2 regions of the Streptomyces sp. NPDC093801 genome follow, and region 2 is predicted to be linked to the other one. Evidence: riboswitches for the same ligand, from Rfam matches in the RefSeq annotation. Region 2 holds a riboswitch; the other holds the start of a gene.
The links. A riboswitch is a leader RNA that binds a small molecule or an ion and turns the genes downstream of it on or off. The one in region 2 is predicted to bind cobalamin.
Positions count from the first base shown of each region.

Region 1: it holds a riboswitch for cobalamin, as region 2 does, so the genes downstream of both, AB0469_RS01595 (DUF4430 domain-containing protein) here and AB0469_RS05980 (hypothetical protein) in region 2, are expected to answer to the same signal.

Region 1 covers NZ_JBFBDP010000001.1:340,269-348,613, reverse strand. Annotated here, with positions in the region: gene AB0469_RS01620 (cobalamin-binding protein) at 1-535, shown strand, start outside; gene AB0469_RS01615 (short-chain fatty acyl-CoA regulator family protein) at 545-1,948, opposite strand; gene aceA (isocitrate lyase) at 2,333-3,619, shown strand; gene aceB (malate synthase A) at 3,734-5,326, shown strand; gene AB0469_RS01600 (3-hydroxybutyryl-CoA dehydrogenase) at 5,323-6,195, shown strand; cobalamin riboswitch at 6,417-6,564, shown strand; gene AB0469_RS01595 (DUF4430 domain-containing protein) at 6,701-7,195, shown strand; gene AB0469_RS01590 (prenyltransferase/squalene oxidase repeat-containing protein) at 7,258-8,345, opposite strand, start outside.
Region 2 covers NZ_JBFBDP010000004.1:158,219-178,787, forward strand. Annotated here, with positions in the region: gene AB0469_RS05965 (hypothetical protein) at 1-281, shown strand, start outside; gene aceB (malate synthase A) at 341-1,933, shown strand; gene folP (dihydropteroate synthase) at 2,026-2,823, shown strand; cobalamin riboswitch at 2,905-3,052, shown strand; gene AB0469_RS05980 (hypothetical protein) at 3,193-4,689, shown strand; gene AB0469_RS05985 (flagellar hook-length control protein FliK) at 5,119-5,646, shown strand; gene AB0469_RS05990 (3-hydroxybutyryl-CoA dehydrogenase) at 5,827-6,711, opposite strand; gene aceB (malate synthase A) at 6,708-8,306, opposite strand; gene aceA (isocitrate lyase) at 8,423-9,706, opposite strand; gene AB0469_RS06005 (short-chain fatty acyl-CoA regulator family protein) at 10,087-11,502, shown strand; gene AB0469_RS06010 (hypothetical protein) at 11,557-12,258, shown strand; gene AB0469_RS06015 (short-chain fatty acyl-CoA regulator family protein) at 12,278-13,708, opposite strand; gene AB0469_RS06020 (MmgE/PrpD family protein) at 13,892-15,412, shown strand; gene prpB (methylisocitrate lyase) at 15,412-16,317, shown strand; gene AB0469_RS06030 (bifunctional 2-methylcitrate synthase/citrate synthase) at 16,335-17,471, shown strand; gene AB0469_RS06035 (CbtA family protein) at 17,554-18,387, opposite strand; gene AB0469_RS06040 (CbtB-domain containing protein) at 18,402-18,629, opposite strand; gene AB0469_RS06045 (S1 RNA-binding domain-containing protein) at 18,971-19,825, shown strand; gene AB0469_RS06050 (enoyl-CoA hydratase) at 19,876-20,569, opposite strand, start outside.

The DNA.
Region 1 (8,345 bases), on a different contig from region 2:
CGTACTGGACTGCCTGGTCACGGTGGGCGAGCTGCTGGGGGTGGGGGAGGCTGCCGAGCGGCGACGCACGGAGTTGCGTGGCCGCCTGGCCGAGGTCCGGCGCCGCACGGCGGGGCGAGCGCGGCCCCGGGTCGTCGCCATCGAGTGGCTCGACCCGCTCTGGCCCGCCGGCCACTGGGTACCGGAGCAGATCGCCGCGGCCGGCGGCGAAGCGCTCCTGGCCGAGCCCGGTGAGCACACCAAGCCGATGACGTGGGAGGCGGTACGCGAGGCCCGCCCGGACGTGATCCTCGTGCTCCCGTGCGGTTTCCCGCCCGAGCGGACCATGACGGAGCTCGACCTGCTCACCGCCCAGCCGGGCTGGCACGAACTGCCCGCCGTGGCGGCCGGCGAGGTGTGGGTCCTGGACGGACCTGCGTACTTCAACCGGCCGGGCCCCCGCGTGGTCCGCGGCGCCGAGGTGCTCGCCCACGTGCTCCACGGCGTACGGGCGGGGGACCCGGTGACCGAGGCGGAGGCTCGGCGGCTGCGGTGAGCCGGATCCTCAGCCCCGGTCCCGGGCGACGGGGTAGGGGATGAACGTGCTGCTGTTCTCGTCAACGGTGAGTGTCCGGCCGAGGGGCGGGACGGCGCGCTGGGGGCAGTCGAGGCGTTCGCAGAGCCGGCATCCCATGCCGATGGGGGTGGCGGCGGAGGCGTTGTCCAGGTCGAGGCCGTCGGAGTAGACGAGCCGGGACGCATGCCGGATCTCGCAGCCAAGCCCGATGGCGAAGGTCTTGCCGGGCTCGCCCCAGCCGCCGCGGTGCCGGGTGACGGCCCGGGCGGTCCACAGGTAACGCTGGCCGTCGGGCATGGCGGCGACCTGGACGTGGATCCGGCTGGGCGCGGCGAAGGCCTCGTACACGTTCCACAGCGGACAGGTGCCGCCCGCGCGGGAGAAGTGGAACCCGGTCGCCGACTGCCTCTTGGACATGTTCCCGGCCCGGTCGACCCGCACGAAGGAGAACGGCACCCCGCGCAGCCTGGGACGTTGCAGGGTGCTCAGGCGGTGGCAGACGGTCTCGTAGCCGAGGCCGAAGTGGTCGGTGAGGCGTTCGATGTCGTAGCGGAACTCTTCGGCGGCCGTGTGGAAGGCGCGGTACGGGAGGATCAGTGCGGCGGCGAAGTAGTTGGCGATGCCGATGCGGGCCAGGCTGTGGGCGGGGGAGCCCGGATCGAAGTCCTCGGCGGCCAGCCGGTCCAGCTCGTCCCCGTGTTCCAGGAGCGCCAGCTGGGTGGCTATGCGGAACGCCTGCTGGCCGGGGCGGAGCCGACCGGACAGGTGCAGGACCCGCGTTCCGGCATCGAAGTGGTGCAGGCGGTCGGAGTCCGAGGTGAGCCGGATCCCGTGGTGGTCGGCCAGGCGCTTCGACAGCAGCCGGACGACCTCTCCCGGGCGGATGCCCATCTCCCGGGCGAGGCCCTCGGCGGCGACGTCGGTGTCGTGGAGGTAGTTCTGGCGGCGGTAGAAGAACTCGCGGATCTCCTCGTGCGGTGAACGCGGCGCGGCCGGTCCACCGTCCCGGCCGTCGGCGGTGTCGGCCAGCCGCTCGGCCAGGAGTTGGCTGCGCCGACCGAGGTCCAGCAGGACGGAGGCCACCGCCGGCATCCGGGTCGCGAGCTCGGCGAGGTCCGAAGAAGAGACGCGGGCCCCGGCGATCTCGCCCGCCAGTGCCTCGCGCAGATCGGCCACCAGCCGGCTGGTGTCGCGTTCGGAGAAGAAGCCGGGGTCCACGCCGAACGCCTCGGTCAGCCGCAGCAGGACAGGCACGGTCAATGGCCGGGAGTCGTGCTCCATCTGGTTCAGGTAGCTGGGGGAGATGGCCAGGACCCGGGCCAGCTCGGCCTGGCTCATCCGGCGCTCCTCGCGCAGCCGCCGCAGCCGCGCTCCCGCGTACGTCTTGCTCACCTGGGCTCCTTCAGCCGCTCCCGCCAGGGCTTCAGCGTACGCACGATCCTGCCCACGCCAACCTTTGCAAGCTTGGCAATTCGGCCGCAGAAGATTCGCAGAAGTTGGCAGATGTGCGGCATTGATGGCACTGCGTGCCGCTGTCAGAGTCTGTCGTGCGGCCCGCCGGACCCCCGGCGGCCGGGCCGACTGGACGGAGCCCGACTCGCGCCCTGACGTCGGAGATTCCGGCCGTCCGCCCCGGCTGACCTGCAGCATTGCCCAGCTCCTCCCCAGGTGGGGGCCGGCGGCCGCAAACCCAAGAACACGGCACACAGTGCCAATCTCTCGTCGCGACGGACGCGGCATTGGCAGACCAAGCGATTCATGGAGACGGTGACGGTCATGGCAGACACGAACACGACGGCGGCGGCCGAGCAGCTGAAGCAGCGGTGGGCGACGGACCCGCGCTGGGCGGGCATCGAGCGGACCTACACCGCCGAGGACGTCGTCAGGCTCTCCGGCAGCGTCCGCGAGGAGCACACCCTCGCCCGCCGAGGCGCCGAACGGCTGTGGCGGCAGCTCCACGACCTCGACTACGTCCACGCCCTGGGCGCGCTCACCGGCGGACAGGCCGTCCAGCAGGTCCGCGCCGGCCTTCAGGCGATCTACCTCTCCGGCTGGCAGGTCGCCGCCGACGCCAACCAGGCTGGACACACCTACCCCGACCAGTCCCTCTACCCGGTCAACTCAGTCCCCCAGGTGGTCCGTCGGATCAACAACGCGCTGCTCCGGGCGGATCAGATCGCCACCGCCGAAGGCGGCTCGGACACGACGGACTGGCTGGCGCCGATCGTCGCCGACGCGGAGGCCGGCTTCGGCGGCCCGCTGAACGCCTTCGAGCTCACCAAGGCGATGATCGCGGCCGGTGCAGCGGGCATCCACTACGAGGACCAGTTGGCCTCGGAGAAGAAGTGCGGCCACCTCGGCGGCAAGGTCCTCGTCCCCACGTCCCAGCACATCCGCACCCTCAACGCCGCACGTCTGGCCGCTGACATCGCGGACACCCCGACCCTGATCATCGCCCGCACCGACGCCCTCGCCGCGAACCTGCTGACCAGCGACGTCGACGACCGCGACGCGCAGTTCTGCACCGGCGAGCGCACCGCGGAGGGCTTCTACCGGGTGCAGAACGGTATGGCCCCCGTCATCGCACGCGGCCTCGCCTACGCCCCGTACGCCGACCTCATCTGGGTCGAGACCGGCACCCCGGACCTCGCCCAGGCCCGCGAGTTCGCCGAGGCGATCCACGCCCGGCACCCGGACCAGATGCTCGCCTACAACTGCTCGCCGTCCTTCAACTGGAAGGCCGCGCTGGACGACGACCAGATCGCCAAGTTCCAGCGGGAGCTCGGCGCGATGGGCTACAAGTTCCAGTTCATCACCCTGGCCGGCTTCCACTCCCTGAACCACGGCATGTTCGACCTCGCCCGCGGGTACGCCGAACACGGCATGACCGCCTACGTCGACCTGCAGGAGCGCGAGTTCGCCGCCCAGCAGCACGGCTTCACCGCCGTCAAGCACCAGCGCGAGGTCGGCACGGGCTACTTCGACCTGGTCTCCACCGCCGTCAACCCGGCCTCCTCCACCACCGCCCTCGCCGGCTCCACGGAGGTAGAGCAGTTCCACTAGGACGCTCTGCCCCCTCCCGGCCCGGCCGTGGCCGGAGGCCCGTGTTCAGCGGGAGCCGGAGGACCGTCTCCGTCCGGCTCCCGCCCCACCCTCGTCGCCTCGTCAGGAGACCGCATGACCACCACCGCCACCACGCACCAGGTCCGCGTCCTTGCGGCACCCGGCGACCGCCACGACGAGATCCTCACCCCGGAGGCGCTCGACTTCATCGGCCGCCTCGACGCGGCCTTCGCCCACCGCCGCGCCGACATCCTCAAAGAGCGGCTCCGCCGCAAGGACCGCCTCATCTCAGGCTCCCCGCTGGACTTCTCCATCGCCACCGCCGCCGTCCGCGCCGACCCCCACTGGCGCGTGGCCCCACCGGCCCCGGGCCTGGAGGACCGCAGGGTGGAGATCACCGGCCCGCCGGACCGCCGGATGACGGTCAACGCGCTCAACTCCGGTGCCAAGGTGTGGATGGCCGACTTCGAAGACGCCACCGCCCCCACCTGGAACAACGTCATCGGCGGCCAGCTCAACCTGCTCGACGCGATCGAGCGCCGCATCGACTTCACCACGCTCGAGGGCAAGGAGTACCGCCTCGGCGAGGACCTGGCGACCATCGTCGTCCGGCCCCGGGGCTGGCACCTCCTCGAAGAGCACCTGGAGATCGACGGACGGCCCGTCCCCGCGTCGCTCGTGGACTTCGGCCTGTACTTCTTCCACTGCGCGCAGCGTCAGATCGACGCCGGACACGGCCCGTACTTCTACCTCCCCAAGCTGGAGAACGCCGGCGAGGCCCGCCTGTGGAACGACGTCTTCGTCCTCGCCCAGGAACTCCTCGGGATCCCGCGCGGCACCATCCGCGCCACCGTCCTCATCGAGACCATCACCGCGGCCTTCGAGATGGAGGAGATCCTCCACGCCCTGCGCGAGCACAGTGCCGGCCTCAACGCCGGCCGCTGGGACTACCTGTTCAGCATCATCAAGACCTTCGGCCACCGCACCGACTTCCAGCTCCCCGACCGCGCCCAGATCACGATGACCGCACCCTTCATGCGCGCCTACACCGAACTCCTCGTCCGCACCTGCCACAAGCGCGGCGCGCACGCCATCGGAGGCATGGCCGCCCACGTGCCGGCCAAGGACCCCGACGCCAACACGGCGGCCCTCGCCAAGGTCCGGCTGGACAAGGAACGCGAGGCCGAGGACGGCTTCGACGGCTCCTGGGTCGCCCACCCGGCGCTCGTCCCCGTCTGCCGCGAGGTCTTCGACGCGGTCCTCGACGGCAGGCCGCACCAGCTCGACCGGTCCCGCGAGGACGTCCACGTCCGAGCCGCCGACCTGCTGTCCGTCCGCCGCATCAGCGCGCCGCCCACGGCAGCAGGGGTCCGGGCCAACCTGGCCGTCTCGCTGCGCTACTTCGAGGCCTGGCTGCGCGGCCAGGGAGCGGTCGCCTTGTACGGCCTCATGGAGGACGCGGCCACCGCCGAGATCGCCCGCGGCCAGCTCTGGCAATGGCTGCGGCACCGCAGGATCGACCGGGACGACCTGCTCGCCGTGCTCGAAGAGGAATGCGACGCGCTCACCGCAGAGCGGCCGTACGCCCTCGTACCGGAGGCCAGGGCCGTACTGGAGCGGGCCGCCCTGGGGCGCGACCTGCCGGCCTTCTTCACCCCCGACACGTACAGCCGTCACCTGGTCCGCCGTGCGGAGGTGCGGTCATGAGCGCCGTTATCCGCCGGGTCGGGGTCGTCGGAGGCGGTCAGATGGGCGCCGGAATCGCCGAAGTCTGTGCCCGCGCCGGACTCGACACCGTCGTCTGCGAGGCCGACGGCACCGCCGCCCGGGCGGCCCGCGAACGCGTCGCCGTCTCCCTCGAGCGCGCCGTCCAGCGGGGCAAGCTCGACCGGATCTCCGCCGAGGACGCCCTCGCCCGCCTCGTCTTCACCGGCAGCCTCGACGACCTCGCCGACCGGCAGCTCGTCATCGAGGCCGTCACCGAGAACGCGGAGGTGAAGACGGAGACGTTCGCAGCCCTGGACAAGATCGTCGAGGATCGCGAGGCAATCCTCGCGACGAACACCTCCTCCTTTCCCGTCATGCGCCTGGGCATGGTCACCGGGCGGGCCGACCGGGTGGTCGGCCTGCACTTCTTCAACCCCGTGCCCGTGCTGCCGCTGGTGGAGGTGGTCTCGTCGCTGCACACCTCCCGGGAGACCGTGGAGACGGTTGAGGCCTTCGCCCGGGAGGCCCTGGGCAAGACGACGATCCGCTCCCAGGACCGGGCCGGATTCGTCGTCAACGCCCTTCTCGTCCCGTACCTGCTGTCGGCGATCCGGATGGCCGAGTCCGGCTTCGCCACCCCGGCCGACGTCGACGCCGGCATGGAGCTCGGCTGCGCACACCCCATGGGCCCGCTGAAGCTGGCCGATCTCATCGGCCTCGACACGGTCGCCGCCATCGCGGAGTCGCTCTACGACGAGTTCAAGGAACCCCTTTACGCCCCGCCGCCGCAGCTGATGCGGATGGTGCAGGCAGGGCTGCTGGGCCGCAAGACAGGCCGGGGGTTCCACACCTACGACCGGGACTGCTGAGGGACCCGGTGCTGCCGCCGGGCTGAGGGGCCCGGCAGCGTGTGGAGGAAGGGGTGCGGCGGAGTGGTGTCCGCCGCACCCCTTCGCCCGCGCGGTCATCGGCCCTCGTGGCTAGCCAAACAGCTCCGGACCTCGGACCGCCCGGACCGTCCTGGGCCCGGTGAGCGGTTCAGTACCCCTTCTGCAAAAGGTACTTGGCCGCGAACGGCGCGCACCGTACGATGCCACTGCCCGGCTGCGGCCGGGCCACAACCGAATGGCTGTGCGATCGGGGGAAGCCGGTGGGAATCCGGCGCTGACCTGCAACCGTGTGTGGCGCGCTGACCTGCGCCGCGAGTCGGGATGCCCGCCGCGCGGCAGCATCCGCTTCCACTGTCACGGTCTGCAGAGCGAAGCCCGGTACCGCCGGAACACCACGTCAGCGCGCTCGTACGCCTGCCGCGGGTGGGACGTCCCGGTCGCGGGAGCCGCATCGGCCGACCGGACCGGTCAGAAAGGCCACTCCATGCGCCTGAGCCCCGCCCGCCACGCCGTCGTCACCACGGCCGCCCTGGGACTCGTCCTCACCGGCCTCACCGCCGTCCCGGCCGTCGCCCACGCCAAGCCGGTCAACACCAACGCCCCGGTCAAGGTCAACCTCACCGTGCAGGGCCCCGACGGGCAGCTGTTCAAGGGGAAGATCACGACCAAGGGTCACGACGTGACCACCGCCACCGGCGGCACCCACAAGTGCGACGGCACCAACGGCGGCGCCAACCCGAGCAAGGTCCCCACCCCGACCGCCGCCCTGGACGACGCCGCCCGCCTTAACTACTTCGCCTGGGACGGCACCTGGTACGCCTCGTTCGACGACTTCTCCGTCGACACCATCAAGGGTGTCAGCGGGGGCGGCTCGGCCTACTGGAACATATCCGTCAACGGCACGCCCACCCCGGTCGGCGGCTGCCAGTTCAAGCTGAACGCGGGCGACCAGGTGTCGTTCGTCTGGACCTCCTTCTGATCCGAGCAGGTGCCGCACCACGGGCGGGGGAGCAGGACGCGTACCCCCGCCCGTCGCACGTCTCAGGCGCCCCAGCGCAGCGCGATGGTGTCGCCCACGTTGATCACCTTGTTGCGGGCGGCTCCGGCGAAGGCGGAGCCGTCCACGCTCACCTTCCAGGTGTTGGAGCCGCTGTTGGCCTTGCCGTTGACGGCAGTGATGGTGCCGGTGCCGGAGGACGGCGTCACGCTGGTGACACAGCCGGCCGGGGTGGCCGCCGTGGTCGCCGCGTTCAGGACGTCGCCGAGGGTGGTGGTCGTGCCGGTCGGGGTGAAGGAGACCGAGCAGACCTTCAGGCCGCCGGCGCCGTCGTCCACGGTGAGCGCCAGCTTGGTGGCGGTCCCCGAGGTGAACGTCGACTGGGCCACCCACTGTGGGGCGCCCGGGGTGACCGGGACGGGCGGGGTGGAGGTGAAGCCGCCGCCGGCGACCGCGCGCAACGAGTCGATCGAGGCGTAGGCGGTGGGGCTGGTGTCGGCCGGCTTGTACTTGAAGCCGCCGCCGGGGTTGTACTGGTTGGCGATGAGGAAGTCGATCGGGGTCTTGCCGGCGGTGGTGAGGAAATCCCCGGTCTGGGGGTTGATGCCGCAGGCGTTGAGCCCGGCGACGGCCCAGCCGTTGGAGCTGGTGTTGACGCCGTACATCGAGTTGAAGGCGCCCGAGGTGGTGACGAGCTTGCTCTTGAGGAAGTTCTTCGCCTGGACGACGTCGGTGTCGGTGCCCGGGACGCCCGAGGCGCACAGGGCGGCCATGGCGGCGCCGGTCATGTCGATGTCGCCGGCGGTGGCCAGAGCGGTCGGGTTGCCCTCGGCCTTGCTGTACTGCCAGCCGCCGTCGTTGTGCTGGTTCGCGCGGATGCGTGCGACGAGGGAGTTGGTGAGGGCCTGCGGTATGCGGGCGCTGCCCGTCTGGGTCTTGGCGCCGCCGAGGGCGAGGGCGGCGAAGACGGTGCCGTTGAAGTTGGCGGAGGGGCCGAAGTAGCCGGGCTCGGGGGTCTGCCAGTAGGAGTAGATGTTCGCGATCAGGTTGCGGGAGGCGGAGACCCGGGCCGGGTCGATACCGGCCGCGTACGCGTTCAGGGTGCCGCGCTCATAGTCGGTGACGACCGGGG
Region 2 (20,569 bases):
CCCCCAAGGAATACGCCGGTCTCATGACCATGCGCAGTCAGGTGGGCGGGCTGGGGGCCCGGCTGCGCGTCGTGCGCGACACGCTGAGGGACACGACCGAGTTCCTTTCGGCGCTGCTCGCCGCACTCGAAGCAGACGACATTGCCGGACATCATCACTCGGCCGGAAGTGCCGCGCCCCCTGTTGCAGTCCTGCTCGCCTCGGCACCCGAACTCCTGCATCACGCCAGCCGCGTTGTCGGGGCTCCCCACCGCCGTTCTTCCCGACGGCGTAGGCACTGAGCTACAGCATCCTCGGCCCCGGGGTCCCGCGAAAGCGGTCACATTTGGAGACAGTCAGCATGTCCACCCACGTACCGACCCGCCGCGTCGAAGTCCTCGGCCCTGCGGGCCATCGCCATAGCGAGATCCTCACTCCGGAGGCGCTGGAATTCCTGGCGCGGCTCGACGCCGCGTTCGCGGACCGCCGCCGCGAGATCCTCACGGCACGCCTCCACCGTTCGGACCGCCTTGCCTCGGGATCTCCGCTGGGCTTCCCTCGTGCCACCTCGGGCGTCCGAGACGCTCCCAACTGGCGGGTCGCACCTCCGGCTGACGACCTGACCGATCGCCGTGTGGAGATCACCAGCCCTCCCACGCCCCGCATGGCCGTCAACGCGCTCAACTCCGGCGCCCAGGTGTGGATGGCCGACTTGGAGGACGCCACCTCCCCCCTCTGGGAGAACATCGTCGGAGGCCAGTTGACCCTGCTCGACGTGTGTCGGCGGCGCATAGACTTCACCACCCCGGAGGGCAAGGCGTACCGCATCGGTACGGACTTGCCGGCCATCATGGTCCGCCCGCGTGGCTGGCACCTGGAAGAGGAACACCTGGCGGTCGAAGGCCGGTTCCTGTCGGCGTCCCTGGTCGACTTCGGCCTCTACTTCTTCCACTGCGCTCAGCACCGGATCGACAGCGGCTCCGGCCCGTACTTCTACCTCCCCAAGCTGGAGAACCGGTACGAGGCGCGACTGTGGAACGACGTGTTCCTCCTTGCCCAGGACCTCCTCGGCATCCCGCGCGGCACGATCCGAGCCACCGCCGTCATCGAGACGGTCACGGCCGCGTTCGAGATGGAGGAGATCCTCTACGAACTGCGCGAGCACAGCGCCGGCCTGAACGCCGGTCGCTGGGACTACCTCTTCAGCTTCATCAAGACCTTCGGCCACCACCCTCGCTTCCTCCTACCGGATCGCACCGAGATCGCCATGACCGCTCCGTTCATGAGGGCGTACACCGAACTCCTCGTCCGCACCTGCCACCGGCGCGGCGCCCACGCGATCGGCGGTGTCGCCGCCCACGTACCCGACAGGGCCCCCGCGGCCGACCAGGCCGTGCTGGCCAAGGTGAGCCTCGACAAGGAACGGGAGGCCGCAGACGGTTTCGACGGGGCCTGGATCGCCCACCCCGCCCTTGTACCCGTCTGCCGCAAGGTCTTCGATCGAGTCCTCGCCGACCGCCCGCACCAGATTCACCGCGCGCTCGGCGACGTGGAGGTGAGCGCGGCCGATCTGCTGTCCGTACGCCGCTCCACCCTGCCTCCGTCGAGGGAACAGGTTCGGTCGAACGTGTCTGTTGCACTGCGGTACTTCGATGCCTGGCTACGCGGACAGGGGGCCGTCGCTCTGGACGGGCTGCTGGAGGACACGGCCACGGCCGAGATCGCCCGAGCCCGGATCTGGCAGTGGACTCGGCATCGCCTGATCTCCCAGGAGGAACTGCGCGGTCTGATCGACAACGAGTCCGCCACCCTGACCCGAGAACAGCCCGGCGCACTGGTTTCCGAGGCTCGTGAGGTCCTCGAACGGTCGATCTCGACGCGTGAGTTGCCGGCCTTCTTCACCCCCGAGGCGTACCGCCGCCACCTGGTCCGCCACGCGGCGGTGTCGTCATGAGTTCGTTCAGCGCCCGGACGGGTACATCGCGCGCGAGCAGCCTTGAGGAAAGCGTCGTCGCGGGTTTGCCGAACTGGGACCGGTGCGCGGTCATGGGCGTGGTGAACGTGACCCCTGATTCGTTCTCCGACGGCGGTTACTGGTTCGACACGGCAACCGCGGTCAAGCACGGTCTGGATCTCGCGGCTGAAGGCGCCGATCTGGTCGACGTCGGTGGCGAGTCGACGCGCCCCGGGGCCTCCCGCGTCGACGAGGAGGAGGAGTTGCGGCGCGTCATCCCGGTCGTTCGGGACCTGACGGCCGAAGGTGTCCTGGTGTCCGTCGACACCATGCGCGCTTCTGTCGCCGCACGGGCAATCGACGCCGGCGCTGTCCTTGTCAACGACGTCAGTGGGGGCCTGGCAGACCCCGCCATGGTCCCGGCCGTGGCAGCCGGCTGCGTGCCCTTCGTGGTCATGCACTGGCGGGGGTTCAGCCACGACATGAACAGCCGCGCGGTGTACGAGGATGTGGTGCGGGAGGTTGTCACGGAACTCGGAGCCCGTGTCGAGGCTGTGGTTTCCGCCGGCATCCCTCTGGAGCGGCTGGTGGTCGACCCGGGGCTGGGCTTCGCCAAACGAGCTGAGCACGACCTCAGTCTGGTCGCCGGCCTGGCCGAGGTGTGCTCGCTGGGCCGTCCCGTACTGGTCGCGGGCTCCCGGAAGAGATTCCTCGGACACGTCTTGGCGAACGCGGACGGCACACCGCCACCCGCACACGGGCGGGACGCCGCCACTGCCGCGCTCTCCGCGATCGCCGCCTATCAGGGAGCTTGGGCCGTCAGGGTCCACGACGCCCGTGCGACGGCGGACGCGGTCAGGGTCGCTCGCGCGATCGCTGCGGCCCGCTGAACAGCCCCAGGTCCAGCCGGGCGCGTGTGGCGCGTACCGCACCTGACAAGGGTGGCGGCGGTGGCGCAAAAGTACGTAGCATGCGGTCGTTCCACTCGCAGGTGGAACGACAACTGAATGCCTATCAATTGGGGAAAGCCGGTGTGAATCCGGCACTGACCTGCAACCGTAAGTGGCAGAAAATCATCTGTCACGAGTCGGATCACCCATTGCGTAGGTGTACCGCTTCCCACTGTCATGGTCTGCAGCACGAAGCCCGGCAACTGCCCTGGACCCTGCCCCATTCGTTTCCGAATGCACGGCAGGGTTTCCTCCTGCGACAGCCCTCCGGGAGCCTGTTGCCGGCCTCTTCTCGAAGGGATCTGCGCCATGCTCGGCGTCAGACCACCGGTCAAGATTGGCGCCGCTCTCGGCGCCGGGGGCTCGTTCCTCGCCGCCTGCCTGATCACCCTCACGCCCAGCGCGGCCGCAGCACCCCAGCCGGACACCGCCACGGCCGCTGCCCGCTGGCAGGCCGGCGAGCTCGAGAACGGCGGGATACCCGGCTTCTCCCCCGGGCAGTCCGACTGGGGCCTGACCATTGACACCCTTATCGCCCTCAAGGCCACAGGGGCGGACGAGAAGGCCGCCGCGGAAGTCGTCGCGAACCTCAAGACGCACGTACGCGACTACAACAGCAACGACGCCTGGGGCGAACCCGGCCAGCGGGTGTCGGGCGCCACCGCCAAGCTCCTGTACGCGGCCGTGGCTGCCGGGGAGGACCCCACCAAGTTCGGCAAGTACGACCTGCGCCAGGAAACCCTCGACCTGATCGCAGGGCCCGGCTCGGGTGCGGAGAAGGGCCGGGTGAAGGACAAGATCACCTCTGGCGAGGACAGCAGCAACACGTTCGGCCAGTCCCTGGCCGTCCTCGGTCTCGCACGCAGCGGGGACGTGCCGCAGAGCACCGTCGACTTCCTGATGGACCAGCAGTGCGCCGCCGGCGGCTTCCGCCTCTACCCGTACGCCTTCGGCAGCACGAAGGTGACCGGGAACTGCGATGCCCAGGGTGCCGACGCGATACTCGACCCCGATTCGACGGCCATGGCCGTGCAAGCTCTGCTCGCGGCGGCGGACGATGGTGTCGAAGGCGCCGCCTCGGCGGCGAAGAAGGGCGGTGACTGGCTGGCCAAGGTTCAGCAGGCCGACGGTTCGCTGATCGGGTCCGGCCCCACTGCCTTCCCCAACGCGAACAGCACGGGCCTGGGAGGCCAGGCACTGGCGGCCACGGGCCACCAGGAGGCCGCGGACAAGGCTGCTTCCTGGATCAAGGCTCGCCAGATCAGCGCGGCCAACGCGGGCGCAGCGTCGGCAGAGATCGGTGCCATCGCCTACAACGACGAAGCACTGGACGGGGCCAAAGCCGACGGCATCCCGGAATTCGGGCGCGACCAGTGGCGCCGGTCCACCCCGCAGGCTCTGCTGGCGCTGGCACAGGTCCCGCTCGCGAAGATCGGCCTCACCGACCAGAAGCCGAGCCCCGACCCGAGCGGCAAGCCGTCGGGGGACCCCTCCAAGAGCCCCAGCGGCAAGCCGTCGGTTGACCCCTCGAAGAGTCCCTCCGGAACCCCGAGCGGAAGCCCGTCCGGCACTGCGAGCGGCGGCGCCTCCCCCACCCCGAGCGGCACCCCGTCCGCGGGCGGATCCGCCGGCCCGGCCTCCACGACAGGCACGGTGCCGAACGGCTCCGCCGCCAGTGGCGGGAGCGGCCCTCTGGCCAGCACCGGCAGCAACGCCCTGCTCCTCGGGGGCACGGCAGTTGCACTGACCGCGGGCGGCTACACCGCGCTCCGCACTGCCAAGCGCAAGCGGGGGTCACACGCGTGACGCTCAAGGCGCCGCGCTGACACAGTTTCCGGTCCGGGGCGCTCACTCTGGCCTTCGGCTCCGCCGAGATCCGTATGGCTCCACGCGGATCTCATACTCGGTCGAGCGCGACAAGGGCACCCCGGGCCACTGCTCAGAAGGCAATGGCGTCACCGTGGTCGATCGGTGGTGCCGGCCTGGTCTGCGGCCCCGGCTCAAGCCTCCCGCTGGTCGCCGTATCCCTGCTCGTGCCTGGGCTGTTGAAGGCCGGCTCTCCGTCCGTGGCCGCCGTTATCGGCCGCGTTGTGTCGGCCACCCTGCGCCGGACCGCCTTGGAGGCGCCGGTCACCTTGACCCAATCCAAGCCCGGCGTACCCGCCGGAGCCTGTGTGTCCTTGGCCGTATCACCGACTGAGCGGCCTCGAACGAGAGAGAAGAACCCTTATGAGAATGACGTATCGGCATGCCGTACGCGCGATGCGCGCCGCCGTGCTGTCCATCGCCATGGTCCTGGGACTGGGCGCGGTCAACGTGGCCACCGCTCCGGAAGCAACGGCGCTGACCGGTCTGGGAACTGCCGGTTACTGCCCGAACGGCAACGGCGTCACGGTCGTCGTCGACTTCCAGGAGCTCGGCGGATCGACCATCACCCGTTGTGCCCCTGGCGACCAGGCCACGGGGCTCGCAGCCCTCAAGAACGCCGGCTTCTCGATCGCCGGCACCCAGCGTTGGGGCGAGGCCTTCATCTGCCGCATCGAGGGCAAGCCCACCGCCGCCACCGAGGCGTGTGTGAACACGCCTCCGGCCTCCGCCTACTGGTCGTACTGGCACGCCCCCAACGGCGGCAACTGGACCTACAGCACGTCCGGCGCTTCGGCACGCAAGCCTGCGCTCGGCAGCTTCGAAGGCTGGTCGTTCTCCCTGAACAAGACCGCGAGCACGAACCCGCAGCCCCGCGTCGCCCCCGTCCGCCCGTAGGCGGGCCCGGGTGCAGCAGCCCAGCCGTGACCGTCAGGGCTGCTGCCCCGTCCCGCAGCGCCTCGCTTCGCGATTTGATGGAACGAAGAACGGTGAGAGCGCGACGACACCACTCGCCGCACCCCCACCGTTCCCGCGTACCTCCGGTGCACCCTCAGCTCCGGAGCCGTGCCGGGTCCCTCAGACCCGGCCGTATGTGTGGAACCCTCGGCCGCTCTTGCGCCCCAGCAGCCCCGCCTGCACCATCCGCTGGAGCAGCGGGGGCGGGGCGTACAGGGGTTCCTTGAATTCCTCGTACAGCGACTCCGCGATCGCGACCACGGTGTCGAGGCCGATCAGGTCGGCGAGCTTGAGGGGGCCCATGGGGTGAGCGCAGCCCAGCTCCATGCCGGCGTCCACGTCGGCGGCGCTCGCGAACCCGGATTCGGCCATGCGGATGGCGGAGAGCAGGTACGGGACCAGCAGCGCGTTGACGACGAAGCCCGCCCGGTCCTGGGACCGGACCGTGGTCTTCCCTAGAGCATCACGGGCGAACGTCTCGACTGCCGAGAGGGTATCCGCCGACGTGTGGAGGGACGAGACGACCTCGACCAGCGGCAGGACGGGAACGGGGTTGAAGAAATGTAGGCCCACGACCCGGTCGGCGCGGCCGGTGGCCATGCCCAGCCGCATGATCGGGATGGCCGAGGTGTTCGTGGCGAGGATGGCCTCCGGATCCGCGACGATCTTGTCGAGGGCCGTGAATATCTCCGTTTTGGCTTCGGGGTTCTCGGTGACGGCCTCGATGACGAGCTGCCGGTCACCAAGATCCTCCAGGTCGCCGGTGAAGACGAGGCGGGCCAGGGCGTCCTCGGCGGAGAAGCGGTCGAGCTTGCCGCGCTGCACCGCTCGCTCCAGGGAAACGGCCACGCGTTGACCGGCCGCTCGGGCGGCGGTGGCGTCCGCTTCGGCCACGACGGTGTCGAGGCCGGCTCGGGCGCACACCTCGGCGATGCCCGCGCCCATCTGGCCGCCGCCGACGACACCGACTCGCCGGATGCCGGCAGGCTGCGGGAGGGCGTTCACGCGTTCACCTGCGCGGGAATGCGGCGGACCAGGTGACGGGTGTAGGCGGCGGGCGTGAAGAACGGCGGGAGCTGCATCGACAGTGCCGAGTCCACGAAGACCTCCCGGGCTTCGAGGGTAAGTGCCTGCGGGTCCTCGGCCTCCAGGGCCGCGCATTCGGCGTCGAGGAGATCGACGACGGCGCCCCGGTCCACCCGGTCGTGGCGCAGCCACTGCCAGATCTGGACGCGGGCGATCTCGGCGGTGGCCGCGTCCTCCATCAGGCCGTTCAGGGCCACGGCGCCCCTGCCGCGCAGCCAGGCGTCGAAGTAACGCAGGGCCACGGCCACGTTGGAGCGGATGCCCTCGGAGGTCGGCGGGGCCGCGATCCTGCGGACGGACAGCAGGTCGGCGGCCGTGACCTCGACGTCCTCCCGAGTGCGTTCCAGCTGGTTCGGCCGGTCCCCGAGGACGCCGTCGAAGACCTCGCGGCAGAGGGGGACGAGGCCGGGGTGGGCGACCCAGGAGCCGTCGAAGCCGTCCTCGGCCTCCCGTTCCTTGTCGAGCCGGACCTTCGCGAACGCGGCGGCGTTCACGTCCGGGTCCTTGCTGGGAACGTGGGCGGCCATGCCGCCGATGGCGTGCGCACCTCGGCGGTGGCAGGTACGGACAAGGAGTTCGGTGTACGCGCGCATGAACGGGGCGGTCATGGTGACCGAGGCCCGATCGGGGAGCTGGAAGTCGGTGCGGTGGCCGAAGGTCTTGATGAGGCTGAAGAGATAGTCCCAGCGGCCCGCGTTCAACCCGGCGCTGTGCTCGCGCAGTTCGTAGAGGATCTCCTCCATCTCGAACGCGGCGGTGATCGTCTCGATCAGGACGGTGGCGCGGACCGTGCCGCGGGGGATTCCGAGGAGGTCCTGGGCGAACACGAAGATGTCGTTCCACAGGCGGGCCTCGGTACGGTTCTCCAGCTTCGGGAGGTAGAAGTACGGGCCGTGGCCGGCGTCGATCTGCCGCTGCGCGCAGTGGAAGAAGTACAGACCGAAGTCCACGAGCGAGGCGGACACGGGCCGGCCGTCGATCTCCAGGTGCTCCTCGGTCAGGTGCCAGCCGCGCGGGCGGACCATGATGGTCGCGAGGTCCGCGCCGAGGTGGTACTCCTTGCCCTCGGGAGTCGTGAAGTCGATGCGCCGCTCGATGGCGTCGAGCAGGTTGAGCTGGCCGCCGATGACGTTGTTCCAGGTGGGTGCGGTGGCGTCCTCGAAGTCGGCCATCCAGACCTTGGCCCCGGAGTTCAGCGCGTTGATCGCCATACGGCGCTCCGGCGGGCCGGTGATCTCCACTCGGCGGTCGGTCAGGCCGGGGGCCGGCGGGGCCACGCGCCAGTCGGTGTCGGTGCGGACAGCGGCCGTGGCGCGGGAGAAGTCCAGCGGCGTCCCGGAGGCCAGGTGGGCAGAGCGGCGTCGGCGTTCCTTGAGGATTTCCAGGCGGCGGTCCGCGAAGGCGGCGTCGAGCCGGCTGATGAACTCCAGGGCCTCGGGAGTCAGGATCTCCTCGTGGCGCTCAGCCGGCGCGCCGAGAACCCGGACGCTGCTGATCAGGGGCGTGCGTGACATGAGGTTCTTCTCCTCAGCGGTGGGCGGCGGGCGCCCGAGGAGAACCCCCTCGGGCGCCGTCGGACGGTGAGCGGCAGAGCGCCGGGCTGTACCCGGTTGGACGAAGAGCGGAGGTTCTAGTGGAACTGCTCTTCCTCGGTGGAACCGGCGAGCGCCGTGGTGGAGGAGGCGGGGTTGACCGCGGTGGAGACCAGGTCGAAGTAGCCGGTGCCGACCTCGCGCTGGTGCTTGACGGCCGTGAAGCCCTGCGCCTGGGCGGCGAACTCCCGCTCCTGGAGGTCCACGTACGCGGTCATGCCGTGCTCGGCGTAGCCGCGGGCGAGGTCGAACATGCCGTGGTTGAGGGAGTGGAAACCGGCGAGGGTGATGAACTGGAAGCGGTAGCCCATGGCGCCGAGCTCACGCTGGAACTTGGCGATCTGGTCGTCGTCCAGGGCGGCCTTCCAGTTGAAGGACGGCGAGCAGTTGTAGGCCAGCATCTGGTCCGGGTACTGCGCGTGGATCGCCTCGGCGAACTCGCGGGCCTGGGCCAGGTCCGGGGTGCCAGTCTCGACCCAGATGAGGTCGGCGTACGGGGCGTAGGCCAGGCCGCGGGCGATGACCGGTGCCATTCCGTTGCGTACGTGGTAGAAGCCCTCGGCGGTGCGCTCGCCGGTGCAGAACTCGGCGTCGCGCTCGTCGACGTCGCTGGTCAGCAGTGTGGCGGCGAGGGCGTCGGTACGGGCGATGATCAGGGTCGGGGTGTCCGCGATGTCGGCGGCCAGGCGGGCCGCGTTCAGGGTGCGGATGTGCTGCGAGGTCGGCACGAGGACCTTGCCGCCGAGGTGGCCGCACTTCTTCTCGGAGGCCAGCTGGTCCTCGTAGTGGATGCCCGCGGCGCCGGCCGCGATCATCGCCTTGGTGAGTTCGAAGGCGTTGAGCGGTCCGCCGAAGCCGGCTTCGGCGTCGGCGACGATCGGCGCGAGCCAGTCCGTCGTGTCGGTGCCGCCCTCGGCGGTGGCGATCTGGTCGGCGCGCAGCAGGGCGTTGTTGATCCGACGCACTACCTGCGGGACGGAGTTGACCGGGTACAGGCTCTGGTCCGGGTAGGTGTGTCCGGCCTGGTTGGCGTCGGCGGCGACCTGCCAGCCGGACAGGTAGATCGCCTGAAGGCCCGCTCGGACCTGCTGGACGGCCTGGCCGCCGGTGAGGGCGCCGAGCGCGTGGATGTAGTCCTGCTCGTGGAGCTGTCGCCACAGGCGCTCGGCGCCGCGCCGGGCCAGGGTGTGTTCCTCGCGGACGCTGCCCGACAGGCGGACCACGTCCTCGGCGGAGTACGTCCGCTCGATGCCCGCCCACCGCGGGTCGTCCGCCCAGCGCTGCTTGAGCTGCTCGGCCGCCGCCTTGTTCGCCTCTGCCATGACCGTCACCGTTTCCGTCGTCGCTTGTCTTGCCAATGCCCCCGGTAGGGATCCACGCATTGGCACTCTGTGCCTAGTGAAGAAGGTGCGGCCGCCGAACCCGCCCGTGGGCTGGAGCTGAGCAATGCTGCCGATCCGCCAGGAGCGGACGCGCCAGAGCATCGAAATTAGGGCATGAATCGAAGTTCTGAGGTCCTTCCCGGCCACCGGTTCCGGCTGGCCGCAGGACTGACTCTGGCATTGGCACTGGGTGCCATCAAGGAGGGACGGCTGCCAAGGTTTGCGAATCTTCGAGGCTGAAATTGCCAACCTTGCGAAGGTTACCGATGGGTACAGGTCGCCGTATGCTGACGGGACCCGTCCGACGGTGGAGGAGTCCGGTGAGCAAGACCTACGCGGGAGCACGGCTGCGGCGGCTGCGTGAAGAGCGGCGCATGACGCAGGCCGACCTGGCCAGGGTTCTGGGCATCTCGCCCAGCTACCTGAACCAGATGGAACACGACTCCCGCCCGCTCACCGTTCCGGTGCTGCTGCGCCTCACCGAGGCCTTCGGGGTGGACCCGGGGTTCTTCTCGGAGCGCGACACCAGCCGCATGGTGGCCGACCTTCGCGAGGCTCTGGCCAAGGAGGTCGCCGAAGCCCGTGTCTCTTCCTCCGACCTGGCCGAGCTGGCCACCCGGATGCCCGCGGTCGCCGCCGTCCTGCTGGACCTCGGGCGACGCGGCCAGCTCCTGGCGGAGCGGCTCGCCGACGCGGCCGAAGGCCGTGGGGGTCCGGCGGAGGCGCCGCGCTCTCCCCACGAGGAGATCCGCGAGTTCTTCTACCGGCGGCAGAACTACCTCCACGACACCGACCTCGCCGCCGAGGACCTGGCCCGCGAGATCGGCATCCGCCCCGGGGACGTCATCCGCGCCCTGACGCACCGCCTCACCGACCGGCACGGGGTGAGGATCACCGCGGACTCCGACAGGCTGCACCACTACGACGCCGAGGGCCGCGCCCTGCACCTGTCGAGCAGGCTCCGCCCCGGCCAGCAGGCCTTCCGGATGGCCACCCAGCTCGCCCTCCTCGAATACGGAGACGAGCTCGACCGGCTGGCCGCCGAGGACTTCCCGGCCGGATCCGAGGCACGCCCCTTGGCCCGGATCGGCATCGCCAACTACTTCGCCGCCGCGCTGATTCTCCCGTACACCGCGTTCCACACGGCCACCGAGGAGTTCCGCTACGACATCGAGCGCCTGACCGACCACTTCGGCATCGGCTACGAAACCGTCTGCCACCGCCTCAGCACCATGCAACGCCCCAGGCTGCGCGGGGTCCCCTTCTCCTTCGTCCGGGTCGACCGGGCCGGGAACATGTCCAAGCGGCAATCAGCCACAGGGTTCCACTTCTCCCGCGCGGGCGGCACCTGCCCGCTCTGGAACGTCTACGAGGCCTTCAGCGCCCCCGGCCGCATCCACGTCCAGGTCGCCGCCATGCCCGACGGACAGCGGTACCTGTGGACCGCCCGCGCCGTCACCCGCCACCGCGGCGGCTGGGGCGAGCCCGGCAAGACCTTCGCGATCGGCCTCGGCTGCGAGATCCGACACGCCTCGCGGCTCGTGTACGCCGACGGGCTCGACCTCGACAACACGGCGGCCGCGACCCCGATCGGCATGGGCTGTCGTCTCTGCGAGCGCCTCGACTGCCCGCAGCGGGCGGTCCCCCCGCTCGGGCGTGCCCTCGCCGTGGACGAGAACAGCAGCACGTTCGTCCCGTACCCCGTCATGGGCGCCCCCTCGTCCCCCCGCAGCTGACGCACCTGGGGTCGACCCAGGCAGCGCGGACACGCCCCGAAGCCCCTACCAGCCGTGGTGGTCATGGAACCCTCGACATATCCCGAACCCGACGTACGACTGGCGCGCCTCGCGGAAGCGGTCGGTCTCCCGCCCGCATGTCCACCGACCGATCAGTTCCTTGACGACCTCGCGCAACGGACCGGGCTGCACACCCACGACCTGCTGCTCGTCGCGGACCTACCCGTACCCGCGACCGCATGGCTCTTCGACGAGACGGCCAGCGCCTCCAGTTCCCTGGTGTCGCGTTCCCTTGCCTTGCCCCCGTCCGGCAGGCAGCTGCTGCGCACCCGTGCACGCTCCATGACCGCGCCGGCGGGCACGCTCACGCCTCGGCAGCCCCGCCCGTACGAGCAGTATCCACCGGGCTTCGGCTCGCTCCTCCTGCGGATGCTCGCGCTCCGCAACCTGAACTGGTCGGGGGCGGCCAAGGCGATGTGCCTGATGTCCGGTGTGTGCAAGGCGGCCTCGACCATCGGCGCGGTGGGACGAGGTGCCAAGGAACTCGATGCGGAGATGCTCGACGGCTTCGCGGCAACACTCGGCATCCGGGTCGCCGTGCTGGCCCACCTGACCGGAATCCGCCCGTCCGGCGAGCATCGCGAACCGGCGCCCGAGGTGGTCGACACCGCCTCGCTGATCTGGGATATCCGGCACTTGACTTGGGACCAGGAAGGCGAGCTCACCGCGTACGCGGAGGTGCTGGGCAGGAAGTAAGACCATCCGGGGCGCCGGATCACCCGCTTTTGAACACCGGGTAGGGAACGTACGTCTGCCGGTCGGGGTCGACCGCGAGGCGGCCCCCGGCCGGCGGCCTGGCCCGCTGGGCACAGTCGCGGCGCTCGCAGATCCGGCAGCCGAGCCCGATCGGGGTCGCGGCCGCCTGATCCGTCACCGCGAGGCCTTCGGCGTAGACGAGCCGGGACGCGTGGCGGAGCTCGCAGCCCAACGCAACGGCGAACTCGGCCCGGCGGGCGCGATGTCCGTAGCCTCCGCGGGTCACGGTGCGGGCGATCCAGAAGTACTTCTTGCCGTCGGGCATCTCCGCCACCTGGGTCAGGATCCGGCCCGGAGCGGAGAACGCCTCGTAGACCGTCCACAGGGGGCAGGTGCCGCCGAGGCGGGAGAAGTGGAAGTCGGTCGCGGACTGTCTCTTGGAGATGTTTCCGGCCCGGTCGGCGCGCAGGAACGAGAACGGAACTCCGCGCTGTCCGGTGCGTTGCAGGGTGCTCAGCCGATGGCAGACCGTCTCGAAGCCGACCCCGAAGCGGGCCTGGAGGAGCTCGATGTCGTAGCGCAGTTCCTCGGCCGCCGCCCGGAAGGCCCCGTAGGGCATCAAGAGGGCGCCCGCGAAGTAGTTCGCCAGTCCGACCCTGGCCAGTCCGGAAGATGCGTCAGAATCGAACTCGGTGTCGGCCACCAGGGAGTCGAGCAGCGGCCCGTGCGCCAGCAGTGCCAGTTGGGTGGCGAGCTGGAAGGCACGTTGTGCGTCGGTCAGCCAGGGTGACAGGAACAGCAGGCCGCGTTCGCGATCGAAGCGGCGGGCGTCCGAGGACCAGTCCGGAGCGCCGTCGTAGAGGGTCACTCCGTGCCGGGTGGCGAGAACTTCGGCGAGGCGGTCCGCCGTGCGGGACACGGAGCCGCCGCCCAGGGTCGATGCGACGGCTTCCGCTTCGGTGTCGAGTGCGTCGAAATGGTTGTGGTGGGCGTAGAAGAAGTCCCTTACTTCGTCGTGCGGTTCGGCGCGCACCACGACCGTCGAGTCCCCCGGCGGGGCCAGGGCGGCGACCTGCTCGGCCGCGTCGCGGTAGCGGTGGTGGAGCGCGACGAGGGCCTTCGCGATGTCCGGGTGGTCCCGGGCCATGTCCGCGATCTCCTCGGAGGCCACCGAGACCCCGCCGGCTTCGTCCGCGAGGGCGGCGCGCAGATCGGTGGTGAGGCGTTCCTCGTCGGCTTCGGAGAAGAATTCGGGGTCGACCCCGAACACCTCGGCGATCTTCAGCAGGACAGGGGCGGTGAGAGGCCGCTGGCTGTGCTCGATCTGATTCAGGTAGCTGGTGGACAGGTCCAGGGCATGGGCCAGCTCCACCTGGTTCATGCCCCGCTCACGGCGCAGCCTGCGCAGTTTCGCGTGGGCGTAGATCTTGCGTCCGGCCGTACGTCCCATGTGGCGACAGCGTTCCTTCCACCCGTTCCTCTCTTGCGAAGGTAGCACTCGCCCCTTTCGCAAGATTCGCAGATTCGCAGGATTCGACGGTACTGATTCCGCAGGTTGGAGCTGTCGCATCGGCTCCGGATGCGGGGAAAGCTGAGGCATCGAAACCTTCGCTTTCCGCACCCGAGGAGTTCCGTGATCGAGCACGAGGTACGCGTCCATCCCAGCGCCGACCGCCTTCCGCGCGAGCGGCAGCTCGCCTGGAAGCTGGCCGAGGCGGCCACCGGCACCAAGCCGGCCGCCTCCCTCGACCCTCAGGCCGCCGACATGGCGGTGAACCGGATCGTGGACAACGCCTCCGTGGCCGTGGCCTCCCTGCTGCGCCGCCCGGTCGCGGTGGCCCGGGCCCAGGCCGTACCCCACCGGGCAGCACCCGGAGCCTCCGTCTTCGGGCTGCCGCCGGAGGTACGGGTCTCCCCCGAATGGGCGGCCTGGGCCAACGGCACGGCCGTGCGCGAGCTCGATTTCCACGACACCTTCCTGGCCGCCGACTACTCCCACCCGGGCGACAACATCCCGCCCCTGCTGGCCGTTGCCCAGCACACCGGCCGCTCGGGCGCCGACCTCCTGCGCGGCATCATCGCCGCCTACGAGGTCCACGTCGCCCTGGTCCGCGGCATCTGCCTGCACGAGCACCGCATCGACCACGTGGCCCACCTGAGTGCCGCCACCGCCTGCGGGCTCGGGGCGATGCTGGACCTCGACACGGCGACGGTCTACCAGGCTGTCCAGCAGGCGGTGCACACCACAACGGCCACCCGGCAGTCCCGCAAGGGAGAGATCTCCAGCTGGAAGGCCTACGCCCCGGCCTTCGCCGGAAAGGCCGCGATCGAGGCCGTCGACCGTGCAATGCGCGGCGAAGGCTCCCCCTCCCCCATCTACGAGGGGGAGGACGGCTTCCTCGCCCGGATGCTGAACGGACCGCAGGCCGCCTACACCGTGTCACTACCCGCCCCCGGAGAATCCCGGCGGGCGATCCTCGACACCTACACCAAGGAATACTCCGCCGAGTACCAGGCGCAGGCGATCATCGACCTCGCCCGCCGGATGCGCGAGAAGACCGGCCCGACCACCGCAATCCGCGAGGCCGTCCTGCACACCAGCCACCACACCCACCACGTGATCGGCTCCGGCTCCGGCGACCCCCAGAAATACGACCCGACGGCCAGCCGCGAAACCCTCGACCACTCCATCCCGTACATCCTCGCCGTCGCTCTGGAGGACGGCACTTGGCACCACGAGCGGTCCTACGCCCCCGAGCGCGCCCAGCGGCCCGCGACCGTCGAGCTGTGGAAGAGGATCTCCACCGTCGAGGACCCCGAGTGGACCCGCCGCTACCACCACCCCGACCCGGAGCGCCGGGCCTTCGGCGGACGCCTGGTCGTCACCCTCGACGACGGCAGCGTCATCGAGGACGAGCTGGGTGTCGCCGACGCGCACCCGGCCGGCGCGCGACCCTTCGACCGAGCCGCCTACACCGGCAAGTTCCGCACCCTGACCGAAGGCATTGTCACGGCCGGCGCCCAGGACCGCTTCCTCGACGCCGCCGGCCGGCTCGCGAAGTTGGACACCGACGGGCTCGCGGACCTGTTCCCCACGCTCGACACGGGCCGGACCGCCGCGTACGACGGGGCGCTCCCGAAGGGACTGTTCTGATGCTCCACACCCACACCACACCCGCCGCCAGGCGCCGGAGTTTCAGGAAACAGCTCTCCTCGGGGCGGCTGCTGCGCATGCCCGGCGCGATCAACCCGTACTCGGCCCGCCTCATCCAAGAGGCCGGCTTCGACGGCGTCTACCTCTCCGGAGCGGTACTCGCCGCCGACCTGGGGCTGCCCGACATCGGCCTGACGACCTCGACCGAGGTCGCGGCCCGCGCCCAGCAGATCACCCGGACCACCGACCTGCCCGCCCTCGTCGACGCCGACACCGGCTTCGGCGAACCGTTGAACGTCGCCCGCACCGTCCAGCTCATGGAGGACGCGGGCCTGGCCGGCCTCCACCTGGAGGACCAGGTCAATCCGAAGCGCTGCGGCCACCTCGACGGCAAGGCGCTCATCCCCCTCGATGCGATGCGGCGTCGGGTACGGGCAGCCGTCGACGCCCGACGCGATCCCGACTTCCTCCTCATGGCACGCACCGACGCCCGCTCCGTCGAAGGTCTGGAGGCGGCGATCGACCGCGCCAAGGCGTACGTGGACGCCGGAGCGGACGCGATCTTCCCAGAAGCTCTGGGCAGCGAGGTCGAGTTCGAGGCCTTCCGCAAGGCCGTCGACGTACCGCTGCTGGCCAACATGACCGAGTTCGGCAAGGGCCCGCTGCTGCCTGCCCGCGCCCTCGAGGACCTCGGCTACAACCTCGTCATCTACCCCGTGACCCTCTTCCGCCTCGCCATGGGCGCGGTCGAGGAGGGCTTGCGCACGATCGCGCAGGAGGGGACCCAGGAGTCCCTCCTCCCCCGCATGCAGACCCGCTCCCGCCTGTACGAGGTCCTCGACTACGAGGCGTACACCGCCTTCGACGGAAGCGTCTTCGACTTCACCCTGCCGCCCGGCACCTGACCCCACCGGAGTGAGCCATGACCGCCACCACCCCTGAGATCCACCGTGGCCTCGCCGGTGTCGTCGTCGACACCACCGCGATCTCCACGGTGATCGAGGCAACCAACTCCCTGACGTATCGCGGCTATCCGGTGCAGGAGCTGGCCGCGCACCGCTCCTTCGAGGAGGTCGCGTACCTGCTGTGGCACGGAGAGCTGCCGGACGCCGGAGAGCTGGAGCGGTTCCGGGCCCGGGAGCGGGCCCTGCGCCCGCTCGACCGCACCACGGCCGAACTGCTGGCCGGCCTGCCCCGGACCTGCCACCCCATGGACGTGCTCCGCACCGCTGTCAGCTTCTTCGGCGCGGAGGACCCCACCGAGGACGAGGAGGGCGCCGCCGGACATCTGACCAAGTCGCTGGGCCTGCTCGCCAAACTGCCGGTGGTCGTCGCCGCGGACCACCGGCGACGGCTCGGGGAAGATCCCATCCAGCCGGACCCGGAGCTCGGATACGCGGAGAACTTCTTCCACATGTGCTTCGGCGCGGTCCCGGCCCCCGAGGTGGTCCGCTGTTTCGAGATCTCGATGATCCTCTACGCCGAACACAGCTTCAACGCCTCGACCTTCACCGCCCGCGTTGTCACCTCCACCCTCTCCGACCTCTACAGCGCGGTCACGGCGGCGATCGGCGCGCTGAAGGGCCCCCTGCACGGCGGCGCCAACGAAGCGGTCATGCATATGTTGCGGGAGATCGGCGGCCCCGAGCAGGCCGCTGACTGGCTGGACCGGGCCCTGGCGGACAAGCGCAAGATCATGGGCTTCGGTCACCGGGTCTACAAGCACGGCGACTCCCGCGTTCCGATCATGCAGGAGGCCACCGACCGGCTCGTCGCCCGGGCCGCGAGCCCGGAGGTAACCCGGCTCACCGCACTCCACGCGGCCCTGCGCCACGCGATGATCGGCCGCAAGGGCATCCACCCGAACCTGGACTACCCCGCCGCACTCGCCTACCACCTGATGGGCTTCGACGTACCCATGTTCACTCCGCTGTTCGTCATGAGCAGGGTCACCGGGTGGACCGCCCACATCACCGAACAGCTCGCGCACAACGCACTGATCCGCCCCCTGGGCATCTACAACGGTCCGGATCAGCGCCCGCTCCCCCAGCCGGTCTGAGGATCGGGCAGCAATGGCCAGAGCCCTGTCTCCCCGCATGTGCGGGGAGACAGGGCTCTGGGCTGGCTGCAGGTTCCCTCGATCAGCCGAGAACCGGATCCGGCTGAGCAGCCGTCGCCTGCGCACCGGCGGGATCGGTGCGCTGGGCCAGGAGCCGCTGGGCGAGGACGCCGAAGACGATCCCGAACACCACCCACATCACGACCTGGACGGTCACCGACGCGACCCGGAACTCCCACAGCAGGGCTGCCGGGAACTCGGGCTTGACCGCGTCGGTGTTGTCCGGGAGCACCAGGAAGGCCAGCGCCGCGGCGACGACGAAACCCGCACCCGCGGTGAGGGTCGCGTTCCAATTACCCAGGCGCGGTGCCAGGCGCCTGCCCAGGATGATCGCGCCGACGCCGAGCAGGACGCTGAGCAGGATCATCAGGAAGAACAGCGTCGTGCGCTGCCCAATGGTGTCCGGGTTCCCGACGGCCGGCGGGCTGGCCGGGTACTTCAGGAACGGTACGAAATAGACGGTGGTGAAGGCACCGGCGGCCGTCAGTGCGGCGGTGCCCCGCGGGCTGAACCCGCCGACACGGCCAAGGACGAAGGAGAACGCGAGGGAGGCGATGCCGCCGAGCGCGACCCCGTAGACCAGGACACCGGTGGCCAGGCCGACGGTGGACTGGACCGGCCGGCTGACGAGCTCTTCCTCCTCCTCGGCGGGCGCAGCGGCCGCGCCGTGACCGGCGTGACCGGCGGCGGGGGCGGCGGGGGCGGCTTCCTTGGCGGCCGTGGCCTCTTCGACGGCGATGGAACCCCGAACCGGCGGCTCACCGACGACGTAGGCGACAGCGAAGGCGAACAGTCCGGCGATCAGGCCCGCGAGCATGCCGCGGACCAGCAGACCTCTGACAGTGGAGGCGTACATGGTGCGTGTGCCTCTCAGTGGCAGGGGAAGCCGAGCAGGTGGCGGCCGTCGTGGACCCACTCGTGGACGCCCTCGCCGGAGAACACGGCGGTCGCGCCCTGCTCCGCACCGACGAAGTACAGGGCCACGAGCATCAGCAGGCCGACGAACAGCGCCCAGGGCAGGACCGCGCGCACGGGCAGCGGAGCCGACGGCGACAGGGCGGTGGCGGGTATGGCAGCGGAAGCGACAGCCTCGGCCATGATGGAACCTCCTCGGGGAACAACGCGTCCCATACGGTGGTGCAGGACGACGGTCCTCGGGTCTGACTCGCCGCGCCGCCACCCGGAAGGTGTCGCCGCAGCACACAGTGGCGCGACCATGCCGGATTCACACCGGGCTTCCGTCTCGCCGTCGTCGCTATATGGAAATGTCGGCGTGAGGCTACAGCGTGCGACCGGTCCGACCAAGCGGATGAGTCCCTGATCACAGAGGCTGTCCGCTGCGCAAGACGCTCGGCTCCGGCAGGGGCGGATCGCGCGCTCACCAAGGAGACGCCCCCACTGCGGTGTGCTGAACAGCCCGGGATCATAGGGTGATCATCATGACCGATGCCCCATTGCAGGACGGAGCCAACAACCCCTTCGACGCCATCCGTGCCGGCGAAATCCGCACGGGTCGAGTCGTCAACATCTCGGACCACGAAGTGCTCGTTGAAATGGACGGATTCTCGGGCGCCAAGCCAGTCACAGCGCGCATCCTCAGCCGAGATCTATCACTCCACCTGTCTGAACATCCGTCCAAGGTGGTGGGCATCGGCCAGCGGCTCACCTTCGAGGTTTTCGAGATCGACCGCGAGCACGAGTACGTCTGGGGGTCGGCCTCCGCCTGTGAGGACCTGGCTCTGCGAGATTTCCTCTTGAGCCTCCGACGTGGTGCCATCCACAGGGGCCGGGTGCGTAGCGTCCACACTTACGGAGTCTTCGTGAACCTCGACGACGAGCCGGACGGTCTGTGCACGGGCTTCATTCGCGGGCCCGAACTGACCTGGGCCTGGATCAACGAGCCGGCCGATGTGGTCACGGTCGGACAGCCCGTCGTAGGGGAGATCCTCGACGTGAACAGGCGCCGAGGGCAGGTTCAGTTGTCCCTGAAGGCGCTCCAGACGAACCCTCTCGTACCGTTCAGGGAGCGAATCGGCCAGACCGCGGTCGGGCGGGTCACCACCTTGCTGTCGTTCGGGGCAGTCGTCCGTCTGGCCGAGGGTGTGGAGGGGTTCGTACACAACACCGAGCTGGCGGACGCGCCCGTCGACGATCCCGCTCGGATCGTCCGCGAAGGTGATGAGATCACGGTACGGATCGTCGCGGTCGACCTGGCTCGCCAACGGCTCTCCCTGTCCGCCAGGTCCTGTAGGACCCTGGAACGCCAGACTGACGAGCCGCGTCCAGGACGGTGACCAGCGTTCGGTGGACGGCTGGCCTGCCGTCCACCGAACGCTGCACGCGGTCAGCTGTGTGTGAAGTGCGGCGGGCGCTTGTCCACGAAGGCGGACATGCCCTCCTTCTGGTCGGCGGTGGCGAACACCGCGTGGAAGAGGCGGCGTTCGAAGCGGACGCCTTCGGCGAGGGTGGTCTCGAAGGCGCGGTTGACCGCCTCCTTAGCCATCATCGCGACCGGCTTGGACATCTCGGCGACCGTCGTCGCCACGGCGAGGGCCTCGGCGAGCAGTTCGTCCGCGGGCACGATCCGGGAGACAAGCCCGGCGCGTTCGGCTTCGGTGGCGTCCATGGTGCGGCCGGTCAGGCAGAGCTCCATGGCCTTGGCCTTGCCGACGGCGCGCGTCAGGCGCTGGGAGCCGCCGATGCCGGGGATGACTCCGAGCTTGATCTCGGGCTGGCCGAACTTCGCGGTGTCGGCGGCGAGCAGGATGTCGCAGAGCATGGCCAGTTCGCAGCCGCCGCCCAGCGCATAGCCGGAGACGGCGGCGAGCGTGGGGGTGCGGACCTGGCCGAGCCGGTCCCAGGCCGTGAACCAGTCGGAGAGGTACATGTCCATGTAGGACTGCGGGCGCATCTCCTTGATGTCGGCGCCGGCGGCGAAGGCCTTCGCGGAACCGGTCAGCACGATGCAGCCGACCTCCGGGTCCCGGTCCAGCTCCTCGGTGGCCGCCACGACCTCCGTCATCACCTGGAGGTTGAGG